Regions from separate parts of the Marinobacter sp. bablab_jr008 genome, predicted to be linked through region 2. Evidence: predicted binding sites of a transcription regulator. Region 2 holds the regulator's gene; the other holds the start of a gene.
What was found. Region 2 encodes sigma-54, which starts transcription at its own class of promoters, with help from an activator protein. Its sites were predicted from a motif close to ANTGGCATNNANNTTGCTNT; they were not measured.

Region 1 (5,562 bases), on a different contig from region 2:
CCTCCGTGACCGGCCACTGCACCGGCGCCAGCTCGTCGTACTCCTGATTGCTGAGTTGAGACAAGGCGGAGATATTGAACACACGCTCGCCTCCGTTACCATAACCGGACAACACCGCATGTTCGCGAAAGATATCGGCAGGGCATGTGTAATCGAAAGCATGAGCATGGCCCAGCGAACAGGCAACGTCCCGAATAATCTGCCAGTCCGGCCGGACCTGCTCTGGCAGGGGCAGAAACCGGCGTTGGCGTGAAATGCGCCGTTCGGAATTGGTTACCGTTCCATCTTTCTCGCCCCAACCGGCAGCCGGCAAGAGAATATCGGCAAACTGCGTGGTATCGGTCTGGGCCACACAATCCGAGACAATCAGAGTCTGGCAACGGGACAATGCCTGGTGAATACGTTCACTGCCCGGCAGGCTGACTGCGGGGTTGGTGCCCATCACCCAGAGTACCCGGATCTCTCCCCGATGGACTGCCTCGAACAGGTCCACCGCTTTATGGCCGGGACCACCGGCCATCTGCTCGCTGTGCCAGAAATCCGAAACCCTGAGCAAAGCGCCCGGGGTGTCATAATCCATATGGGCTGCCAGAGTATTGGCCAGCCCGCCAACTTCACGGCCACCCATGGCATTGGGTTGTCCCGTCAGCGAAAACGGGCTCGCTCCCGGTCGGCCCACCCGGCCAGTAGCCAGATGGCAGTTAATGATGGCGTTGGCCTTATCCGTACCAGCAACCGACTGATTAATGCCTTGGGAAAACGCGGTCACTGTCCGTCCGGTGTCTGCAAACCATCGATAGAAACACTCCACCTCTTCTACTGCCAGATCGCAGCCCCTGGCTACCGCTTGCACGGAAGGCGCACAGGATCGGGCGATCGCCAGGGTTTCCTCGAAGCCGTTACAATGCTCTGCAAGGTAGTCCTCCGCCAGGGCCCCGTGATCGTGCAGCCAGACCAACAGGCCATTGAACAACAGGGTGTCGGTTCCGGGGCGAAGCTGAAGGTGCAGATCAGCGAGATCCGCTGTCGCTGTCTTTCTGGGATCGATGACCACCACTCTCCGTCCCTGACGGCGCGCTGCACTCATTCGCTGGTACAGTACCGGGTGGGCCCAGGCGGCGTTGCTGCCCGCGAGCACCAGCAGGTCCGCCAGCTCAAGATCCTCGTAGCAACCGGGAACACAGTCCTCGCCAAAAGCACGCTTATGTGCCGCAACAGCCGAGGACATGCACAGTCTGGAATTGGTATCCACATGCGGTGTGCCGATAAACCCCTTTGCCAGCTTGTTGGCAATGTAATAATCCTCCGTGAGTAGCTGCCCGGAGAGATAGAAGGCCACGGACTCCGCGCCATGCTCCCGCACAGAGTCGGAAATGGCCCCCGCTACCCGGTCAATGGCTTCCTCCCATGTCACCTCATAGCCTGCAACCTTTGGCACCAGCAACCGGTTGGCATCCTCCAGCGTTTCGTGTAAGGCAGAACCTTTGACGCAAAGCCGTCCGCCATTGGCCGGGTGCTGATGATCGCCTTCGACATGGCCAGGGGCTGCCAGAACACCGCAGCCAACACCACAGTATGGGCAGGTGGTGGCAATAGAGTCCGCTGGCGTGTCGTGGTGTTTCATGGTGTTCCTCGCTCTTGAACCAAAAAAGCCCACCACCCGGTTTCCGTTTCCAGAGCCGGGGGGAGGGCTTCGTTGCCTGTGTTGTCTGCCATAAAAGAAAGCAATTAGGGGGCCAGCGCACGATTTGATGTCTCCAAGGGCCTTGAATGGCGCATGGTGCGCGTTTTGAAGCGACGTGCACCGTTAAACGACCTCCTTGAAAAGCCTATCGATGGGCGTTCACCTTGGTGCAAAGGGCTTTTTTTTGCACCAAAACCACCCCGCCACACAACGTGATCCCCCAACCGGAACAACACGAGCGCCCGCAACTTACTGAAATATATAAACAGTCCTAAATGGCACGGCTTGTGCTGAGTGGTTAGTGAACCATCACGACATCACAGCTCCCATTTACAGGCATCGGCGCCTGCTCTCCGGCAACGGAGGCAGGCGCTTTTTTTTGCGCGTCTGAAATGAGAGAACCGAGAGGCATCACGATGAAGACAGTGAACCATTATGTTCGACCTTTACTGACCGCCACCCTGATCGGCCTGAGTTCCCTGGCCCAGGCCGATATTGGCCCGGCGGAGAAACCCGATCTCAAGCTTGGCTTTATCAAACTCACGGATATGGCGCCCCTGGCGGTTGCCTGGGAACAGGGCTACTTCATGGACGAAGGGTTATTCGTAGAACTCGAAGCCCAGGCGAACTGGAAGGTGCTGCTGGACCGGGTCATCACCGGTGAACTGGATGGTGCCCACATGCTGGCCGGCCAACCCCTGGGCGCATCCATAGGCTATGGCACCCAGGCCGATATCATCACCGCCTTCAGTATGGATCTCAACGGCAACGGTATTACCGTGTCCAACGACGTCTGGGAAGCGATGAAACCAAACCTGGAAATGGAAGGTGATCATCCGGAACACCCGATTTCAGCCAGCGCGCTGAAGCCAGTGGTTGAGCAGACCCGCGCCAACGGCAAGCGCTTCCGCATGGGCATGGTGTTTCCGGTGTCCACCCACAATTACGAACTGCGTTACTGGCTGGCCGCCGGTGGCCTGAATCCCGGCTTCTACGCGCCCCAGCGCGGCGATACCAGCGGCACCATCCAGGCCGACGTGCACCTCTCCGTGACACCGCCGCCCCAGATGCCCGCCACCATGGAAGCAGGCACCATACAGGGCTACTGCGTGGGCGAGCCCTGGAATCAGCAGGCGGTTTTCAAGGGCATCGGTGTGCCTGTGATTACCGACTACGAAATCTGGCCCAACAACCCGGAAAAAGTGTTCGGGGTGACCGAATCCTGGGCCGAGCAGAACCCCAATACCCATCTCCGGTTACTGCGGGCTCTGATCCGCGCAGCTTACTGGCTGGACGAAAACCAGAACGCCAACCGGGAGGCCGCCGTGGACATCCTTGCCCGCCCCAGCTACGTGGGGGCCGACAGGGAAGTCATTGCCAACTCCATGACCGGTACCTTCGAGTATGAAAAAGGCGATGTCCGGGAAGTGCCGGATTTCAACGTCTTCTTCCGCTATCACGCCACCTATCCGTATCCGTCTGATGCGATCTGGTACCTGAGCCAGATGCGTCGCTGGGGCCAGATTCCCGAAGCACAATCCGACGACTGGTATATGAAGACCGCAGCCCGGGTGTATCGGGGCGATCTTTACGCCGAAGCGGCCCAGTCACTGATCGAGGACGGCCTGATGACCGCCAGTGATTTCCCGGACTTTGCCCAGGAGAATTTTGAACGCCCCATGCAGGGTGAGCTGATTGACGGCGTCCCTTTCACTCCGCGCGAACCCAATGCCTACATCAACCGTTTCAGTATCGGCCTGAAAGGGTCGGAGACACCGTAAGGGAGGGCCTGACATGACGACGTTAAGCGCAAGAATCAGTCAGTCCATGGCCAGTGGCAGCCGCCAGCTACTTTCCGGTCTGCAACCGGGGGAATGGCTCAGCCAGGGCAAGCAGCTGCTGTTACCACTGGTTGGTATTCTGGTCTTCCTGGGCTTCTGGCATCTGGCCGCGCCACAGGTGGAAACCTCCCTGGGGGCCTTTCCCGGCCCGGTGCAGGTGTGGGAACAATCCGGGCAACTGTGGCAGGAGCATATCAGCCAGCGGGAGCGGGCCGATAAGTTCATCGCCATGCAGGAGGAGCGTAATGCCCGCATTCTGGCTGACAACCCGGAGGCAGACGTCCGTATCCGGGCTTACCCCGGCGCACCCACCTTTCTCGACCAGGTGGTCACCAGCCTGCTGACGGTGCTGGCCGGTTTCGCCCTGGCGTCGCTGATTGCAGTACCTCTGGGCATTGTGTTTGGCCTCAACCGGTATTTCCAGGCGGCGGTGAACCCATTGATACAGATCTTCAAACCGGTCTCTCCGCTGGCCTGGCTGCCGCTGGTGACCATGGTGGTATCGGCCACCTATGTCAGTGACGATCCAATGTTCGAGAAGTCGTTCCTGACCTCGATGATTACGGTCACTCTGTGCAGTCTCTGGCCAACACTGATCAACACCAGCGTTGGAGTGGCAGCGGTAAACCCCGACCTGCTGAACGTCTCCCGGGTACTTCGGCTGTCGTTCTGGACCCACGTTCGCAAGGTGGTGTTGCCTTCGTCGGTGCCGATGATCTTTACCGGCTTGAGGGTGTCGTTGGGCATTGCCTGGATGGTGCTGATCGCCGCTGAGATGCTGGCGCAGAGCCCGGGGCTGGGTAAGTTCGTCTGGGATGAGTTCCAGAATGGCAGTAGCCAGTCTTTGAGTCGGATTATGGTGGCGGTGCTGGCCATCGGGTTTATCGGGTTCTTGCTGGATCGGGTCATGCTGTTGATTCAGCGGAAGGTGGCCTGGAATGAGTGATCCCGTTCTGGAGCATGCCGCACCGGGTGGGTTACGCCTCCCGAAACACGCGGCGAGTACATCCATGTACGCTCCGCAAAAACATCCATGTTTTTGAGGGTTTCGGGAGGCGTAACCCACCCGGCGCTCCGCTTGCTTTTGAGGTGAATTCCATGAGTAAACCACATTTAGAACTAACCGGTGTTGAAATGGCGTTTGATACGCCGAAAGGGCCTTTCATTGCCCTGGACAATGTGAACCTGAAGATCCAGAAAGGGGAGTTTGTTTCGCTGATCGGCCATTCCGGCTGCGGAAAATCGACGGTGCTGAACATTGTTGCCGGGTTACTGCAGGCCTCCAGGGGTGGCTGTGTGCTGGATGGGCATGAGGTAAATTCCCCCGGTCCCGAGCGGGCAGTGGTGTTTCAGAATCATGCCCTGATGCCCTGGTTAACGGTGTATGAAAACGTGGAGCTGGCGGTCCGGCAGGTGTTTCGCAAGTCGATGACCCGGCAGGAGCGCAAGGACTGGATCACCCATAACCTGGAACTGGTGAATATGGCCCACGCCGCCAACAAGCGGCCTGGCGAGATTTCCGGGGGGATGGCGCAACGGGTGGGCATCGCCCGGGCATTGGCCATGAAACCCAGTGTGTTGCTGATGGATGAGCCGTTCGGGGCGCTGGATGCCCTGACACGGGCCCATTTGCAGGATTCGCTGATGGAAATACAGCAGGAGCTGAACAATACCGTGATCATGATTACCCACGATGTGGACGAGGCGGTGCTGTTGTCCGACCGCATTATCATGATGACCAACGGCCCTGCCGCCACGGTGGGGGAGGATCTGCACATTGATCTGCCAAGGCCTCGCAATCGTGTGGCCCTGGCGGATGATGTCAAATATGTGCATTACCGGCAGGAGGTGTTGTCGTTCCTGTACGAGAAGCAGCGCAAGCTGGAGTCACTGAACAGTCGCCGCGGCAGCAATGCAAAACCCGAGGCGCCGGCAGCAAAACATTCAGCTTCGGCCTGACTTTATGCCGGGGCGGGGCGCCCCGTCCCGGCCTGGTTCAAGTATCAGCTTAAGACCCCTGCCATGGATACCAGTGCC
Region 2 (5,562 bases):
GACCCTGGACAAATCCGTGGATGTGCACACTACCCCCATCCAGGACGTGATGACCCGCAACGGCAAAACCATCCGGGCAGACCACCTGGCGGCAGAAGCCTTGAATATCATGGAAGAAATGAAGATCAACGCCTTGCCGGTTACCGACGCAAACGGCACCCTGGTGGGCGCCATTAATATGCACGACCTGCTGCGGGCCGGAGTGATTTGATGACTCAGACAGCGCATCCGTTACAAACCCACTGGGACGCAGCCCTGAAGGCCAAGGCATCGGGCATTCGCCTGATCGCCCTGGATGTGGACGGCATCATGAGCGATGGTCGCCTCTATTTCAGTGCCAGCGGCGACGAACTCAAGGCCTTCAACATTCTTGACGGCCTGGGCCTGAAACAGCTGATGCAGGCAGGCATCACCGTGGCGGTGATTACCGGACGACGTTCTCCCCTCACGGAAAAGCGAATGTCGGATCTGGGCATCCCGCATCTGATGCAGGGTCGCGAAGACAAGAAGGTCGCATTGCTGGAACTGATCCGGGATATGAACCTTGAGCCGGAGCAGATTGCCTACATGGGCGACGACCTGCCCGACCTGCCCGCGCTGCGTTTTGCCGGCCTTGGCATCACGGTACCCAACGGCTACTGGCTGGTTCAGCAACACGCCGACTACTGTACCCGCAGCCACGGTGGACAGGGCGCTGTGCGCGAGGCCTGCGATCTCCTGCTCTGGGCTCAAGGGCACCTGGACACCACTCTTGCTCCCTATCTGGACGAGCCAGCATGATCACCGAGCGGCTTTTCGGCGATCGTGGCAAACGGCGGGTTACAACCCTGGCCCTGGCCGTCACCGTAACAGCAACCGTTTTTTTGCTGTGGCAAAGCGACGAGCCTGTCAGCTCACGGAATGCCGCCAGCGACCTGCGGGGGCCCGCAGAACCCGACGGCTTTGTGGTGGGCGGCCAGTACCGTGCATGGGATGAGCAAGGCAACCTCCAGATTGATCTCACAAGCCCCAGAATTGAACAGTTTGAAGAAACCGGCACGGCTCATCTGGACACGCCGAGAGCCCGGCTTTTCAGTGAGGGCAGCCCCGAACCTTGGCTCATCGAGTCCAATGAAGGTAGCCTTCAGCAGAACAATGAAAAGCTGGAACTTACGGGGAACGTCCGGTTGACCCGACAGTCCGAAGGCCGCGAAGCCGTTCTCGAAACCGAGGCACTGACCCTGGACAACAGCAACGGCACCGTCTACACAGACCATCCGGTGTCCATCACCGAGCCTTTCGGCGTCACCCGCTCCACCGGCATGAAAGCCTGGATCGACGAACGCATTCTCGAACTCAACTCCCGGGTAGAGGGACAATATGAAACCGTCAGGTAAACGATCTTTCTGCCGGCCAGTGATTCTGGCCATGGCATTGCTGGCCGGCCCTGTATCGGCATTCAATCTGGATTCAGACATCCCCATCAAGGTCAGTGCCGATTCTGCCCGCCTGGACGATAGCGCCGGTACGGCCGTTTACACCGGCGCTGTCGAACTGATCCAGGGCGAAACCCGGCTGGAAGCGGATCGGGTGGTACTTTACCGGAACCAACAAGGTGTCAGCCGGATTGAAGCCGCCGGCAACCCCGCCCATTACCGGCAACCTGGCCAGGAAGGCGAAGGCATGACCGATGCCAAGGCCCTGAACATCACCTGGTCTGGCGATGAAAACCTGGTCATTTTTGAAAGACAGGCCGTCATCGAACAGGGTGGCAACGTATTCCGGGGCGATGTCATCCACTACGACACCGTTCGCCGCGTTGTTACTGCGGAAGGCGGCACGCCATCCGACGGCGGCTCCGGCCGGGTGGAAATGGTGATTCAGCCTCGTAATTCAGCTCAATCCAGTGACGGGAAAGGTTCGGATGGCAGTTCTCAGGGCCAGTAATCTGGCAAAAAGCTACAAGCAGAAAAAAGTGGTGCTGGACGTTTCTCTGGAAATTCGCTCCGGCGAGATTGTCGGCCTGCTCGGCCCCAACGGCGCCGGCAAGACCACCTGCTTCTACATGATCGTGGGCCTGGTGCCTGCGGATCACGGCCGGATCACCATCGACACCCAGGACATCACCCCGCTGCCGATGCATGGCCGCGCCCGCAAGGGCATCGGCTACCTGCCCCAGGAAGCCTCCGTGTTCCGCAAACTGACCGTACGGGACAACATCATGGCCATCCTCGAAACCCGCAAAGGCATGAGCCGGGCGGAACGGGACGCCAAGCTGGAAGAGTTGCTGGAAGAGTTCCACATTACTCACATCCGGGACAGCGTGGGTATGGCACTATCCGGCGGCGAACGCCGCAGGGTTGAAATCGCCCGGGCGCTGGCCATGGAGCCTGCCTTTATTCTGCTGGACGAGCCCTTCGCGGGCGTAGACCCCATCTCAGTGAGTGACATCAAGCACATCATCCGGCACCTTCGGGACAAGGGCATCGGGGTCTTGATCACCGACCACAACGTTCGGGAAACCCTCGACATCTGCGAGAATGCCTACATCGTTTCCGGAGGCCACATCATTGCCTCCGGCAATGCCGAAGCCATTCTGGCAAACCAGCAGGTGAAAGAAGTATATCTGGGCGACGAGTTCCGGCTCTGACCTGATAAAACAGGGTTTATCCGAGGCCTGATTGTTTTGATGATCTGTAGCAAGTAAACTCGGCAAAAAACTTGCTTATACTGTCTACAGACAATGGCAAGTAACCAGCGTACAACATTTTTTTCGGCCTGTGCGCCGGCAAAGCAACAACCGGGATGCCCACGAGTTATGGATCTTGAGCCATGGTTATGAAAGCCTCATTACAGCTTAAGCTGGGCCAGAGTCTGACCATGACGCCCCAGCTGCAGCAGGCTATACGCCTGCTGCAGCTTTCTACCCTCGATCTCCAGCAGGAAATCCAGCAGGCGCTGGAATCAAACCCCATGCTGGAAACCTCCGAGGACGATGAGCACGCTGAAGGCGACGAACGCGAAGAGCACGAGCACAGCGAAGCTTCCGGCTCTGAGACCACCCAGGACGACAGCCACCAGGACGCGAGCCCGGACTGGGACGAAACCGAGAACGGCCCAGACTGGTCGTCCGAGAACGATATTCCGGACAACATTCCTGATGATCTGCCGGTTGATACCGCCTGGGATGACATCTACCAGTCTGCCCCGGCTCCGGCCAGCAAGGGCGAAGACGAGCACGAATCGGATTTCGAGACTCGTAATTCGCCCACCGAAACCCTGCAGGATCACCTCGAGTGGCAGCTGAACCTGACGCCCCTGAGCGAGCGGGATCAGGCCATTGCCCACGCGCTGCTGGATGCCGTGGATGAGCGCGGCTACCTGACGTCTGACATCGAGGACATTCACGCAGGGCTGCTGGACGAATCCGAAGAAGATCCGCTGGAACTGGACGAAGTGGAAGCGGTACTCCACCGCCTGCAACACTTCGACCCGCCCGGCGTGTTCGCTCGGGATCTCCAGGAATGCCTGCTGATTCAGCTCAACCAGCTGCCACCGGATACCCCCTGGCTGCGCCAGGCGAGACTGGTGGTTACCCAGTTCCTGCATCTGCTTGGCAACCGGGACTACGCACAGCTGTTGCGCCGCAGCCGGCTCAAGGAAGACCAGCTGAAACAGGTACTGGCCCTGATCACCAGCCTGAACCCTCGCCCTGGCGATGTCGTGGACCGGGCCGAACCGGATTACGTTATCCCGGACGTCATCGTACGCAAACACGAAGGCCGCTGGCGGGTTGAACTCAACCCGGAAATCGCTCCGCGTATCCGGGTGAATGCCAGCTACGCGTCACTGATCCGCCGGGCTGACAGCAGTGCCGATAACACCTACCTGCGCGACCAGCTGCAAGAAGCGAAATGGTTTATCAAGAGCCTGCAAAGCCGGAATGAAACCCTGCTGAAAGTGGCCACCCGCATCGTTGAACACCAGCAAGGGTTCCTCGATCAGGGCGAAGAAGCCATGAAGCCTCTGATCCTGTCTGACATTGCCCAGGCGGTGGAAATGCACGAGTCCACGATTTCCCGGGTTACCACCCAGAAGTACATGCACACGCCCCGCGGTATTTTTGAGCTGAAGTACTTTTTCTCCAGCCACGTCAGCACCGCCGAGGGCGGCGAATGCTCGTCTACAGCCATCCGGGCGATGATCAAGAAGCTGATTGCCGAGGAAACCCCGAAAAAGCCATTGAGCGATAGCAAAATTGCAGCCATGCTAGGGGAACAGGGAATCAACGTGGCGCGGCGTACCGTGGCCAAATACCGGGAGGCCATGCATATTCCTCCCTCGAACGAACGAAAACGCCTGGTTTAAACTTTCGCCGGTGCAAGATGCACTGGCACGCAAGCCGGCAAGCACGCCGGCAGTATGACAACAGGAGACGCCTATGCAACTCAACATTTCAGGCCATCACGTAGAACTGACTCCCGCTCTGAAGGATTACGTCAACACCAAGTTCGAGAAGCTGGAGCGTCACTTCGACCACATCAGTAACTGCCAGGTCACACTGGAGGTCGAGAAGGTGCGCCAGATGGCGGAAGCCACGCTGCACGTGATTGGTGGTGAGATTCACGCAAAGGCAGAAAATGAGGACATGTACGCCGCAATCGACGCTCTGGTCGACAAGCTGGACCGTCAGATCCTCAAGCACAAGGAAAAGAACGTAGACCGGATGCACGGTAACGGCGGTCGCTGAAGCGCGAACCTTACCGGGTGTTTCATGAAACGAGCTGCGGCGGGGCTAACCGGCCGCAGCCTTTTTTTTACGGACATGCAGTCGATCCATGAGCGAGCCATCCCTGACCATCGACAATATTCTTGCCCCTGAACTGACCCTGTGTAAGGTGCCGGCCTCAAGCAAGAAACGTGTGCTGGAGTTCATCGCTGAACGGATTCACTTTCAGGATGAAATCCTCAGCGACACCCAGATCTTCAACAATCTGGTCTCCCGCGAACGGCTGGGTAGCACCGGTATCGGCGAGGGTATTGCCATCCCCCACTGCCGACTGGAAGGCCTGGACCGGGTCATCGGCGTGCTGATGACTCTGGAGGAGCCGGTAGACTTTGATGCTATCGATAACCAGCCGGTAGATCTGGTGTTTGCACTGATCGTCCCCAAAGAAGCCACCAGTGAACACCTGGAGTTACTGAGCCAGCTGGCGGAGCGCTTCAATGACAGCACCTTCTGCGCCCGGCTGCGCCAGTGTGAAGATGCCGCGAGCCTTTACCAGCGTATGGCGGAGAGTAATCACTGAGATCAGCCTGATATCTGGACAGGCTGCCAGGCAGATTGAAGGAGAAACAGTCCCATGAAGCTGATTATCGTCAGTGGCCGATCCGGTTCCGGCAAGAGTACGGCTCTGCATGTGCTGGAAGACCTGGGATTCTACTGCATCGACAACCTGCCCATTGGTTTGCTGTTCCCGCTGACCCGGGAGGCGGCCACCCAGGAAGCACCGGGCCGGCTGAAGAAAATGGCCGTCAGTATTGATGCCCGTAATCTTTCTGCCGAGCTGGCCAATTTTGAAA

Region 1: the regulator sigma-54 is predicted to act here: its motif matches at 1,959-1,978, upstream of JIF53_RS05480 (CmpA/NrtA family ABC transporter substrate-binding protein).

Annotation. Positions count from the first base shown of each region.
Region 1 is NZ_JACDWW010000051.1:4,470-10,031, forward strand. Features, by position in the region: gene JIF53_RS05475 (nitrate reductase) at 1-1,624, opposite strand, end outside; gene JIF53_RS05480 (CmpA/NrtA family ABC transporter substrate-binding protein) at 2,101-3,465, shown strand; gene JIF53_RS05485 (ABC transporter permease) at 3,479-4,471, shown strand; gene JIF53_RS05490 (ABC transporter ATP-binding protein) at 4,624-5,484, shown strand; gene JIF53_RS05495 (nitrate regulatory protein) at 5,529-5,562, opposite strand, start outside.
Region 2 is NZ_JACDWW010000059.1:106,914-112,475, forward strand. Features, by position in the region: gene JIF53_RS09090 (KpsF/GutQ family sugar-phosphate isomerase) at 1-211, shown strand, start outside; gene JIF53_RS09095 (KdsC family phosphatase) at 211-780, shown strand; gene lptC (LPS export ABC transporter periplasmic protein LptC) at 777-1,376, shown strand; gene lptA (lipopolysaccharide transport periplasmic protein LptA) at 1,360-1,926, shown strand; gene lptB (LPS export ABC transporter ATP-binding protein) at 1,904-2,629, shown strand; gene JIF53_RS09115 (RNA polymerase factor sigma-54) at 2,818-4,347, shown strand; gene hpf (ribosome hibernation promoting factor) at 4,421-4,729, shown strand; gene ptsN (PTS IIA-like nitrogen regulatory protein PtsN) at 4,818-5,288, shown strand; gene rapZ (RNase adapter RapZ) at 5,343-5,562, shown strand, end outside.